2 regions of the Paraburkholderia sp. CHISQ3 genome follow, and region 1 is predicted to be linked to the other one. Evidence: riboswitches for the same ligand, from Rfam matches in the RefSeq annotation. Region 1 holds a riboswitch; the other holds the start of a gene.
What was found. Region 1 has a riboswitch for cobalamin ahead of cobG (precorrin-3B synthase). Riboswitches for the same ligand answer to the same signal wherever they lie in the genome.
Positions count from the first base shown of each region.

Region 2: another riboswitch for cobalamin. It lies ahead of M0D65_RS11225 (TonB-dependent receptor); the one in region 1 lies ahead of cobG (precorrin-3B synthase).

Region 1 is NZ_JALPRG010000018.1:85,348-90,561, reverse strand. It holds gene cobJ (precorrin-3B C(17)-methyltransferase) at 1-1,020, opposite strand, end outside; gene M0D65_RS31660 (precorrin-2 C(20)-methyltransferase) at 1,017-1,748, opposite strand; gene M0D65_RS31655 (precorrin-8X methylmutase) at 1,749-2,375, opposite strand; gene cobG (precorrin-3B synthase) at 2,368-3,783, opposite strand; cobalamin riboswitch at 3,872-4,049, opposite strand; gene cbiE (precorrin-6y C5,15-methyltransferase (decarboxylating) subunit CbiE) at 4,134-5,214, shown strand, end outside.
Region 2 is NZ_JALPRG010000004.1:290,267-295,480, forward strand. It holds gene M0D65_RS11210 (alpha/beta fold hydrolase) at 1-673, opposite strand, end outside; gene M0D65_RS11215 (MaoC family dehydratase) at 738-1,208, opposite strand; gene M0D65_RS11220 (fatty acid--CoA ligase) at 1,231-2,874, opposite strand; cobalamin riboswitch at 3,119-3,323, shown strand; gene M0D65_RS11225 (TonB-dependent receptor) at 3,412-5,214, shown strand, end outside.

The DNA of each region.
Region 1 (5,214 bases):
CAGTTCGGCACAACCTGGACCAATGCCGATGACAGTGAGCCGGCCGCGTGCCTGACCGATGCGGGCGGTGTCGACCGGTGCGGCGGCGACCGCCAGCGCGATCGGCGAACCGGAGCGGTGCAGCACGTCGTGCGGAACCGGCAGCGCTGTGGCGAGCAGGCGATGATGTATTTCTTCGCTTTCGTCAGTTGATCCGCTAGTACCGGGTTCAGCGAATCGCAGCGGCACATCGAGCGTGCGCGCAGCATCGGCAAACGCAGCATCGCCGATTCGATCGAGCGGTGCGAGCAGCATGGCGAGCGACGAGCGGGCAAGCTTGTGTGCCTCAAGCGCACTAACGATGTGTTCCGCAATCGTGGCGCCGGCTGCAACATCGCTCGCTGTACCGACTGCGGCAACGACGCTGCGCGGATGAATCAACAGATCGTCAGGCCCGCCGACAGTGATAAAAGGTGTCACGCGGATCGCAAGACGCGCCGACTGCGCGAGCGGCAACGACGCATCGTCGAGCCACGAAGCATCGCCTTCGATACGCGTCGACTCGCCCGCCAGCAGGTCCGAGATGAAGCGCTTGCCCTGAGCAAGATCTGCAAGCGCGTAGCCAGGCGGCGGATTCAACACGCAGGTGCCGAAGCGCAATTCGCCGCTGGTCGTGATCGCCGGGGCGATGTCGAGCATCGTCGCTATTTCGCGCGCCACTGCATTGACGCCAGCGAGACCGCCGAGCAACGGCACGACGGCACTCCCGTCTTCCGCCAACGCGAGCACCGGCGGTTCGACGCCCTTGTTCGCGAGCAGCGGCGCCACACAGCGGATCACGATACCGGCTGCGCACAGCGCAACGATCGGCGTACCGCGTGCATACAGTTCGCGCAGATGCACACCGAGCTCGGTGTAGCGGACGTCGGCGTCAACACGCTCCGCGAGGCCATGCACCTGCGAGCCTGGATAACGAGCCTGCACGCGCCGCGCAAGCGCAAGGGCGCTCGCACCGAGTATCACGATAGCCGGCGATGTCATGCTTGCCATTTCTTCCCCGGCACGACGAGCAGCGAGAAATACGGCGATGCCATCGGGTCGACCTCGGCGAGCGGCACGATCCGCTGATTCGCCATCGTCGCGCGTTCGACGTACAGCGCGCGCTGCGCGAGCCCGAGTTCGTCGAGAATGCGCCGCACCTTGTCGAAATTACGACCGAGCTTCATGACGACAGCCGCGTCCGCATCCGCGAGTCGTCGCCGCAACTCGTGTTCGGGCAACACACCGGACAGCACTGCCAGCGACTGGTTGCGATAGACGAGCGGCGCGCCGAGCACCGCCGCGCCGCCGAGCATCGAGCAGACGCCGGGCACGACTTCGGTATCGAAGCGCGCGGCGAGCCGGTCGTGCAGATACATATACGAGCCATAAAAGAACGGATCGCCTTCGCAGATCACCGCCACGTCGCGCCCCGACTGCAGATGCGCGGCGATCACACCGGCCGCCGTGTCGTAGAAGTCCGCAATGATCGCTTCGTACGACAGTGGCGGCTCGAGCGCTTCGGTCGTGACCGGATAGACGAGCGGCAGATGCAGTTGCGTGTCGTCGAGATGCGCTTCGACGATTCCGTATGCGTTGCCTTTCTTGCCCTTGGCAACGAAGTACGCGACCACCGGTGCGGCCTTCAGCAGACGCAGTGCTTTCAGCGTCAATAGTTCGGGGTCGCCGGGACCGACGCCGATGCCGAAGAGACGTCCTGACTGCGCCATTTATTCGTCCTCCGAGGCGAGCGCGTTGACCGCGGCAGCGGCCATCGCGCTGCCGCCACGGCGACCCGCGACGATCACCCATGGCACATCGTTGCCGCGCGCGGCGAGTGCCGCCTTCGATTCGGCGGCGCCGACAAAGCCGACTGGAAAGCCGAGAATCAGCGCGGGCCGCGGAGCACCAGCGTCGAGCATATCGAGCAGGTGAAACAGCGCGGTCGGCGCGTTGCCGATCACGACGATGCTGCCTGCCAGATGCGGTCGCCACAATTCGAGTGCGGCCGCCGAACGGGTATTGCCGAGTTGTCGCGCCAGTTCAGGCACCGCAGGTTCGCCCAACGTGCAAAGCACGGGGTTACGCGCGGGCAACCGTGCGCGCGTAATGCCTTCTGCAACCATGCGTGCATCGCAGAGTATCGGGGCGCCGGCGGCGAGCGCCGTACGTCCGGCGTGACCCGCGCTCGCCGAGAAACGCAGGTCGTCGACGATGTCGGTCATCCCGCATGCGTGGATCACACGCACGGTGAGTTTTTCGAGGTCCGCGGGGATGTGCGACAGGTTGGCTTCCGCACGGATCGTCGCGAACGACTGACGGTAGATCTGTTGACCGTCGCGAAGGTAGTCATGCATCGGGTGGGTTCCGGGCTGGGCGGTTCAGTTGCGCGGCGGCTTGTTCGATAGTCAGGTGGCGCGCGATGCGCACACCGAAGCGGCCTTCACTGAACGTGTCCGTGAGCTGGTAAAGGTCGTAGCGACCGGCTGCGACTGCGAGCAGCGTATGCGGCGCGCAGTGGGCGGCCGCGCAGGAGCGCGTGCAACCGGTGAAATGAACGGCAGTATCGTGGGTTAGTAGGGCAGCGAGTCGTTGAGCATCCGCTTTGGTATCGGCGGCGCTCTTCGCACAACCGGTCGAACCGGCGCACGCGACGATTGCCGCATACGGATGCGCTGGATCGCACGCGAAGCCAAGCGCATGCAGGCCCGATAACGCGGCTTCGACAGAGTTCGCAGTGAGATTCGGTAGCAGTACGCTTTGCCACGGCGTCACGCGCAGCGAGCCGTCGCCATGTCGCGCGGACAGTGCGCCGAGTTCGCGCAGTGTCGCGGCATCGATCCGTCCGGCGAGCGGCTGACCGCCCGCGTACCATCGTTGTGGATCGAGTTGCGGGTGTGCGCCGAGCCGCAGCATTGGATCGACAGGCGCGCGGTGCCACGCGTCGATCTGCGCGCCGCGTTGCAGGGCGATGCCGGCACGATCGGCGGAACGTTGCAGCAACACGTGTGCATCGTGGGCGACGAGCAGGTCGCGCATGCGCGTGTCGTCGGCGCCGGCGAGATCGATAAAGGTGTGCAGCAACGCATCGAGCAACGCCGGCACGTCCGCTTGCGCAACCGCAGCGAGCGCGCTGCCTGCTTCGAGCGACGGGCATCCTGCGAAACCGATCGCGAAGCGCGGCTCGTCGTAATCGGCTGGCATCACAGCGAGCCAGATGTCGTGCGGATGATCGATCGCCATCAGCTGTTCGCCGCCGTCGAGCAGCAGCGCGAATTTCGGCGACAGCGCCGCGAAACGCGGCTCGCTTTGCAGCAGCGCGAGAATCTGCGCGGCCAGCGTGCGGGTGTCGCAAAGCGCCTGCGGATCGTGGCCGGCGAGCGGGCTGATCATCAGATTGCGGATGCCGTCGATTGCCTCGATGGTGTGCGGGGTGTCGGCCGGCATCTGCGGCCCGAGGCCCGCTTGCAGAAGCCGTGCGGTCAGTGTGGCTTCGTGTCCCGCTCGCACGCCGCGAAGCTGCAGATTCGCGCGATTGGTCAACTCGATCACACCCGACGCATGCAGCGTTGCGGCCTCGGCGATGGCCGCTGCTTCGTGCGCGTGCAGCACGCCGCCGGGCAATCTGATCCGGCACAGCCCGCCATCGCGCGCGGCGACGATGCGCGTGAGCGCCGGACACGCCGACGCGCGGCGGTGTGCCGACGACGCAGGCGACGCGCCAGACGAAGCGATAGATAAAGCAGCGGACGGAACGTGGTTCAAGCGATTACCGGGTTGGCGTCGCGCGACGGCCCGGTTTGTACCTCAAGGAGGCAAACGCGGCATCGGTACACCCCGCCCGATGATGGCTGGCGCGAACAGTCTGGCCGGCAGGTCTCCTGGCTAGCAGGTCGTCGTCCGCACCGGCCTTCCCGGTTAAACCAGTGGCGTGTGGAGCGCGGACTCGCTGCATACAGTTGCGGGGGCAGCCACAGTGTCGCTGTGTTCCCTGTTCGGCCCCGAAGGGCACCGGCGAGGCTGTATTATGCCTTCTTTCCATAGCGCCACGATGGGCAGTCCTTATGCGGCGTGCCATGGCGAGCAAGCGAGAGAACGACGATGAGGATGGCGGGATGCCTGCGTGGTTGACGGTGGTGGGCATCGGTGAAGAGGGTTTCGCCGGTCTGGGGCGCGCGGCGCGGCGCGCGCTGCTCGATGCTTCGGTGGTGGTGGGCGGCGAGCGCCATCTCGCGATGTTGCCCGCGCGTTTGCGCGCACGTCGCGAGTCCTGGCCGCGACCCTTCGATCTCGCGCCGTTGCTTGCACATCGCCATACGCCGGTATGCGTGCTGGCAAGCGGCGATCCGATGCTGTTCGGTGTCGGCGCGACGCTCGCACGCGAGCTTCCCGCCGACGAACTGCGTGTGCTGCCCGCACCGTCTTCGCTGTCGCTGGCCGCGGCGCGGGTCGGCTGGCCGTTGCAGGATGTGACGGTGCTGTCGCTGGTCGGCCGGCCGCTTGCCGCGGTGCATGCGCATCTGCACGACGGCGCGCGTCTGCTGGTGCTGAGCAGCGACGGCGCATCCCCGGCGGCGCTTGCGGCGCTACTCGACGCACGCGGTTTCGGTGCCACGCGGATGATCGTGCTCGAACGGCTGGGCGGTCCGCTCGAGCGCCGTATCGATGCACGAGCCGATGCCTGGCAGGCCGGCGAGGTCGCGGCGCTGAATCTCGTCGCACTCGAATGCCGCGCAAGCGTCGGTGCAACCACATGGCCGCTCACGCCAGGTCTGCCCGACGACGCCTATCTCAACGACGGTCAACTGACAAAGCGCGACATCCGTGCGCTGGCGCTTGCGCATCTTGCGCCCGTGCCTGGCGAACTGCTGTGGGATGTCGGTGCGGGCGCGGGTTCGATCGGGATCGAATGGATGCGCGCGCATCCATCGTGCCGCGCGATCGCCATCGAGGCCGATTCGCAGCGGCAAAATTTCATCGCGCACAATCGCAATGCGCTCGGCGTGCCTGGCCTTCAACTCGTCGCGGGTAGCGCGCCAGCCGCACTAGAGGGGCTGCCTGCGCCGGACGCGATTTTTATCGGCGGCGGGGTGACGACGGCGGGTGTGCTCGATGCGTGCTGGGCTCGCCTGCGGCCCGGTGGCCGGCTGGTCGCGAATGCAGTGACGGTGCAGGGCGAGGCGAGGCTCGTCGAGT
Region 2 (5,214 bases), on a different contig from region 1:
GGGTGTACACGTGCTCGGTGGCCGGTGTGTACTGGATCAACTCGAGCACCTCGTTGCGAAACACCACTGCACCCGGCGACGTGGCGAGATTTTCGCCCACCTTGAACGCGCTCCTGTCGACTTGCGCCGGCATCCCCTGGTTCTGCACGACATCGGTCACGAGGTTGCGGATGCCGCCCAGCAGGCTGGCGCCGCCCGAATCGATGATCTTCTTGAGCGCTGCCGGATTGCCGAGCAGCGTGTTGGTCGGCGATACCGCATCGGTGAAGAGCGACAGGACGAACCGCGCGCGTTCCTTGCTCTTGTCGTCGAGCGTCGAGCGGTCGACAAAACCTGTCAACGCGTTGCGCCATGCGACATAGCCTTGCATCGCCATGCGATACAGCGAGTTGCTCTGCCACGCCGGATCGGTGAAACGTTTGTCGCCTTGCGAGGGCGCGAGATCCGCGCTGCCGCCTAACACCGCCATCAGATCGCGAGCGAGTGCGGCTTCCTGCTCGAGAAGCAAGGCCGGTTGCCGCAGCGCCTGAGTGCCGATCTGTTGCGCGGTAGCGAGAATGTCGCGTGGCCGCAGCCCCACGAACGGATTCGGTCCGAGCATGCCTTCCGCGGCAGATGCCGCAACGTCGTTCGCCTGCTCGCTACGTGTCGTGCTTTCGTCATGTGCCGCCATGGTGCTGCTCCTCAAACGTCTCTGTCTGGTTAGCCTGGTTGGCCTGGTTGTGCGATCCGAAGGCTTATGCAGCCGCCACGAGCATCGCCAGGGTTTCGGCAATCAGCGCCGGCTTGTCTTCGTTCTCGATCTGCAATTCGTTCATCGTCTTGACGATGATCCGGCCGCCACCCTTCTTTTCCACCGAGACCAGCGTCACGCGATTTCTCACGCGCGCACCCGCTTTCACCGGCGTCATGAAGCGCACCTTGTCGAGCCCGTAGTTCAGCCCGGCCGATGCGTCCGCGGGAATGATGCCGACCTCGATCGCAGCCGCCGCCAGCAGCGACAGCGTCAGATAGCCGTGCGCGATCGTGCCGCCGAACGGGCTCTCGCGTGTCGCACGCTCCACGTCCACATGAATCCACTGCCGGTCGCCGGTGCATGCTGCGAAGGCGTCGATGCGTGCCTGATCGACGGTGACCCAGTCCGATATGCCCAGTTCACGGCCTACGAAGTCGTCGATCGTGGCGACGCTGTATCCATTGATGCTCATCGTGTCTGCTCCTTAAGGCCGGTCACGCGAACTGTTCGCGCAACCACTTCTTGTTGGTTTTGCCGACGCTCGTTTTCTGCAGTGCTTCGACGAACTTGACGATCTGCGGCACCGCGTACTTCGAGATCCGCCCGGTCTTGCAGAAACCCATCACGTGTTCCTTGACGCCGTCTTCGGTCAACGCCGCGCCCGCCTTCAGCACCACGAGCGCCACCGGCCGTTCGCCCCATTTGTCGTCCTTGATGCCGATCACCGCGACTTCCGCGACATCGGGGTGCTGCGAAATCAGGCTCTCGATTTCAAGCGACGAAATCCATTCACCGCCCGACTTGATGACGTCCTTGATGCGATCGGTGATCTGGATGTTGCCGGTCGCGTCGATGTTCGCGATGTCCTGGGTATGCAGGTAACCGCCAGCCCAGAGTTGCGTGGAGGCATCGGGATTGTTCAGGTAGCCCTGCGTGAGCCACGGTGCACGCGCGACGATCTCGCCGTAGGCCTTGCCGTCGTGCGCAACGTCTTCCATGCTCTCGTTGACGATGCGCAGATCGACGAGCGGAACGGGAAAGCCGGTCTTGCAGCGCAGACGCACCTCTTCATCGCGATCGAGCGGGCCGGTGTGCGGCGGTAGTTGCGCGAGGCTCAAGACAGGACACGTCTCCGACATCCCGTAGCCGACGAAGATATCGATGCCGCGCTCGAGCGCCGCGCTCGCAAGACCATGCGGCAGCGCGCCGCCGCCGATGATCACCTTCCACTTGCTGAAGTCCGCGTGCTTCGCGGTATCGCACGAAAGCAGCATGTGCAGGATCGTGCCGACGCAGTGCGAAAACGTGACGCCTTCGTCGCGGATCAGTTGTACGAGACGCTCGGGTACGTAGCGGCCCGGATAGACCTGCTTCACGCCTAACACGGTGGCGATGTAGGGCATGCCCCAGGCGTGCACATGGAACATCGGCGTGAGCGGCATATAGACGTCGCCGCGATGAAAGCGCTGGCCCGACATCGGACTCGCGAGCGCCGCCATCAAGGTCAGCGTGTGCAGAACCAGCTGACGATGCGAGAAGTACACGCCCTTGGGCAGGCCCGTAGTACCGGTCGTATAGAACGTGGTGGCCCGGGTGTTCTCGTCGAAGTCGGGGAAGTCGTAGCTCGTGGCGCTCGTTGCGAGCATCGCTTCGTATTCGGTAGCGAACGCAATGGTGTGTGCGGTCGGTTCACTACCCGGCTCATCGATCCATACGAAGGTGCGGACCGTTTCGAGTTGATCCTTGATCGCTTCGACCACCGGCAGGAAATCGGTGTGAACGAACAGCACCTCGGCGCCGGCGTGATTGATCGTGTAGGCGATCTCGGCCTCCGACAGGCGCACGTTGACCGTCTGCAGCACGGCACCCATCATCGGGACCGCGAAGTACGCCTCCAGATAGCGGTGGCTGTCCCAGTCCATCACCGCCACCGTGCTGCCGTGCCGCACGCCGAGCCCGTCGAGACCATTGGCGAGCCGCGCAATGCGTTCCTTCAGCGTGGTGTAGGTCATCCGCAGCTTGCCGCGGTAGACGATTTCCTGGTCCGGTGCCTGAACGAACGACGTATGCAGCAACTGCTTGATCAGCAGCGGATAGGCGTACGGGGAAGGCGTGATGTCTTGCACGGCGTCCTGCATCTAAATCTCCTTGAGTCGAGAAATCGATCGGGCTGACACAGGCTGTGGGTACGTATCGCGTGCGGTGGCATCCCGGTTGATGCCATCATCGATTTGATCAGGGGGACGGACTATCCCCCGAACAGGGGAGCGTTATGGGGGTAGGCGCGCCGCGGAGATTGCGGCGCAGACGGGGCCGTTGCAAAAGCGCGTCGCACGAGCCCCGCGTTTGCCCGAAAAGATTGACTGCGCCGCGCGGGAATCGTTACGCTCTCGCCTCGATGGTTCCCGTGATAGGGATAAAAGGGAACGCAGTAGTCGCGTCGATGGATCGACGCTTCGAGTCTGCGGCTGCCCCCGCAACTGTAAGCGGCGAGTCCGTGCCACTCATGGCCACTGGGAAACCGGGAAGGTCGGCACCGGGCGGCGACCCGTGAGCCAGGAGACCTGCCATCAACCGAGGTCCTGCAGCCGCGCCGGGCGGGGTGTCCCGAAGCGCGAGCACCGCGTGATGCGAGTGCGTGTTGCAAGGACGGCTCCGACCTCTGGATCTGTCACATGGCTAGCATCATTAGAAAAACCGCTTTCTTTCAGAAAGCTTTCTCGCGTCGCGTTGCGGGAGTTGCGGGAATTTCCGCCGCCCTCGCCCTTTCGTTCGGTGCATCGATCGCACAGGCGGCTGACGATTCGACGTCGCCACCAGCGCCGCAATCTTCCTCCGACACCACGACCACACTGCCGAACATCGTCGTCACCGGCGATACGCAGCATCTACCGCAATCGTTCGATCAACGGTATGCGACGACGCACGTTCTGACGCGTCAGGATCTCGACCGGCTCTCGCCCGCCGATCCCAGCATCACGCAGGCGCTCGCTACGCTTCCCGGTGTTACCGTTGCGCAGAACGGCGGGCCGGGCGCGACGGCGTCTGTCAGCATTCGCGGTTCGTCGGGTGCGCAGGTTGCCGTGTTTATCGACGGTATCCGCGTGGGCTCCGCGACCACGGGCACAGCGGAATGGGCCGATCTGCCGGCTTCAGCCTTTGAGCGTGTCGAAGTGATTTCAGGTCCCGCGGCGGCTTCGTTCGGCGCCAACGCGGTGGGCGGTGTCGTGCAGCTGTTCACACGCCACTCGGCGAATCAGCCCAACCAGACCACGATCTCCACCGGTGGCGGTTCGAACAAGACGTTTGATACGCAGATTCGTACGTCCGGCAGTATCCCCTCGACCGGCCCACTTGCTGCGCTTGCCGGGCTCACATATTCGCTCGGATTGCACGACTACAACACGGCCGGGATCGATACGACCCAGCCTTACGCATACGGTCACGAAGCAGGCCGCAATCCGTACCACGCGCAGGATATCGACGGCCGCCTCGGCTATGCGCACGGCGACTGGTCGATTTCCACGTTCGCGCTTTATCACCGGTCGGACCTCTCGTACGACAATGCGGGCGGCGATAACCGGCAACTCGATCACCAGTTGACGACGGGCGTCGCATTCCACTGGGACATCGCACCGGACACGCAGTTCGACCAGTCCGTCGGTTACGCGAACGACCGCCAGTTTTACTACACCACCAACAGCCCGGGTATTTCGAGCGACAAGATCGACTCGACGCGTCTCAGCACATCGACGTCGCTCACGCATCAGGAAAAGGGCTTCCGGTTGTTCGGCCTGCCGCTGTCGGGTGAGACGAAGCTTGCCTACGACTTCTCGCGCGAACAAGCCTTCCTGCCTGTCGATATCCCAACCGGCGTGCCGACGCGCAACGATTCCGCGGTGTCGCTCCATCAGTCGGCCACGCTCGGTGCGCTCACGCTGTTCCTCGCGGGACGCCATGAGATTGTCGAAGGCCAGTCGGTCAACACCGGCAATGTCGCCGTGTCGTATGCGATCACGCCCGTCTACACGGCGCGACTGTCATACGGCAACGCGTTCCGTCTGCCGACTTTCAACGATCTGTACTACCCGCAATTCGGCAACCCGAATCTCCGGCCCGAACGCAGCGATTCAGTCGAAGCAGCACTCGACGCGGCCACTTCGTTCGGCAATTTCTCGCTGGCGATTTACAACACCCGCGTGCATAACCTGATTGCGTATAACTCGGCGACCTTCGCGCCCGATAACATCGGCGAAGCGCGTATTCAGGGCATCGACCTCTCGTACAAAGGCACACTCGGCAAGTCCACACCCGTCAGTCTTGCTGTCGGCATCCTGAATCCGCAGGACATCACCGACCGCAGCTGGCTCAATCGTCGCCCGCGTCAAACGGTCAACCTGAGTGTCGATCACACCTGGGATGAGTTCCACCTGCATGCGCTCAGCACGGGCGTCTCTGTGCTGTATGGCGGGACGACG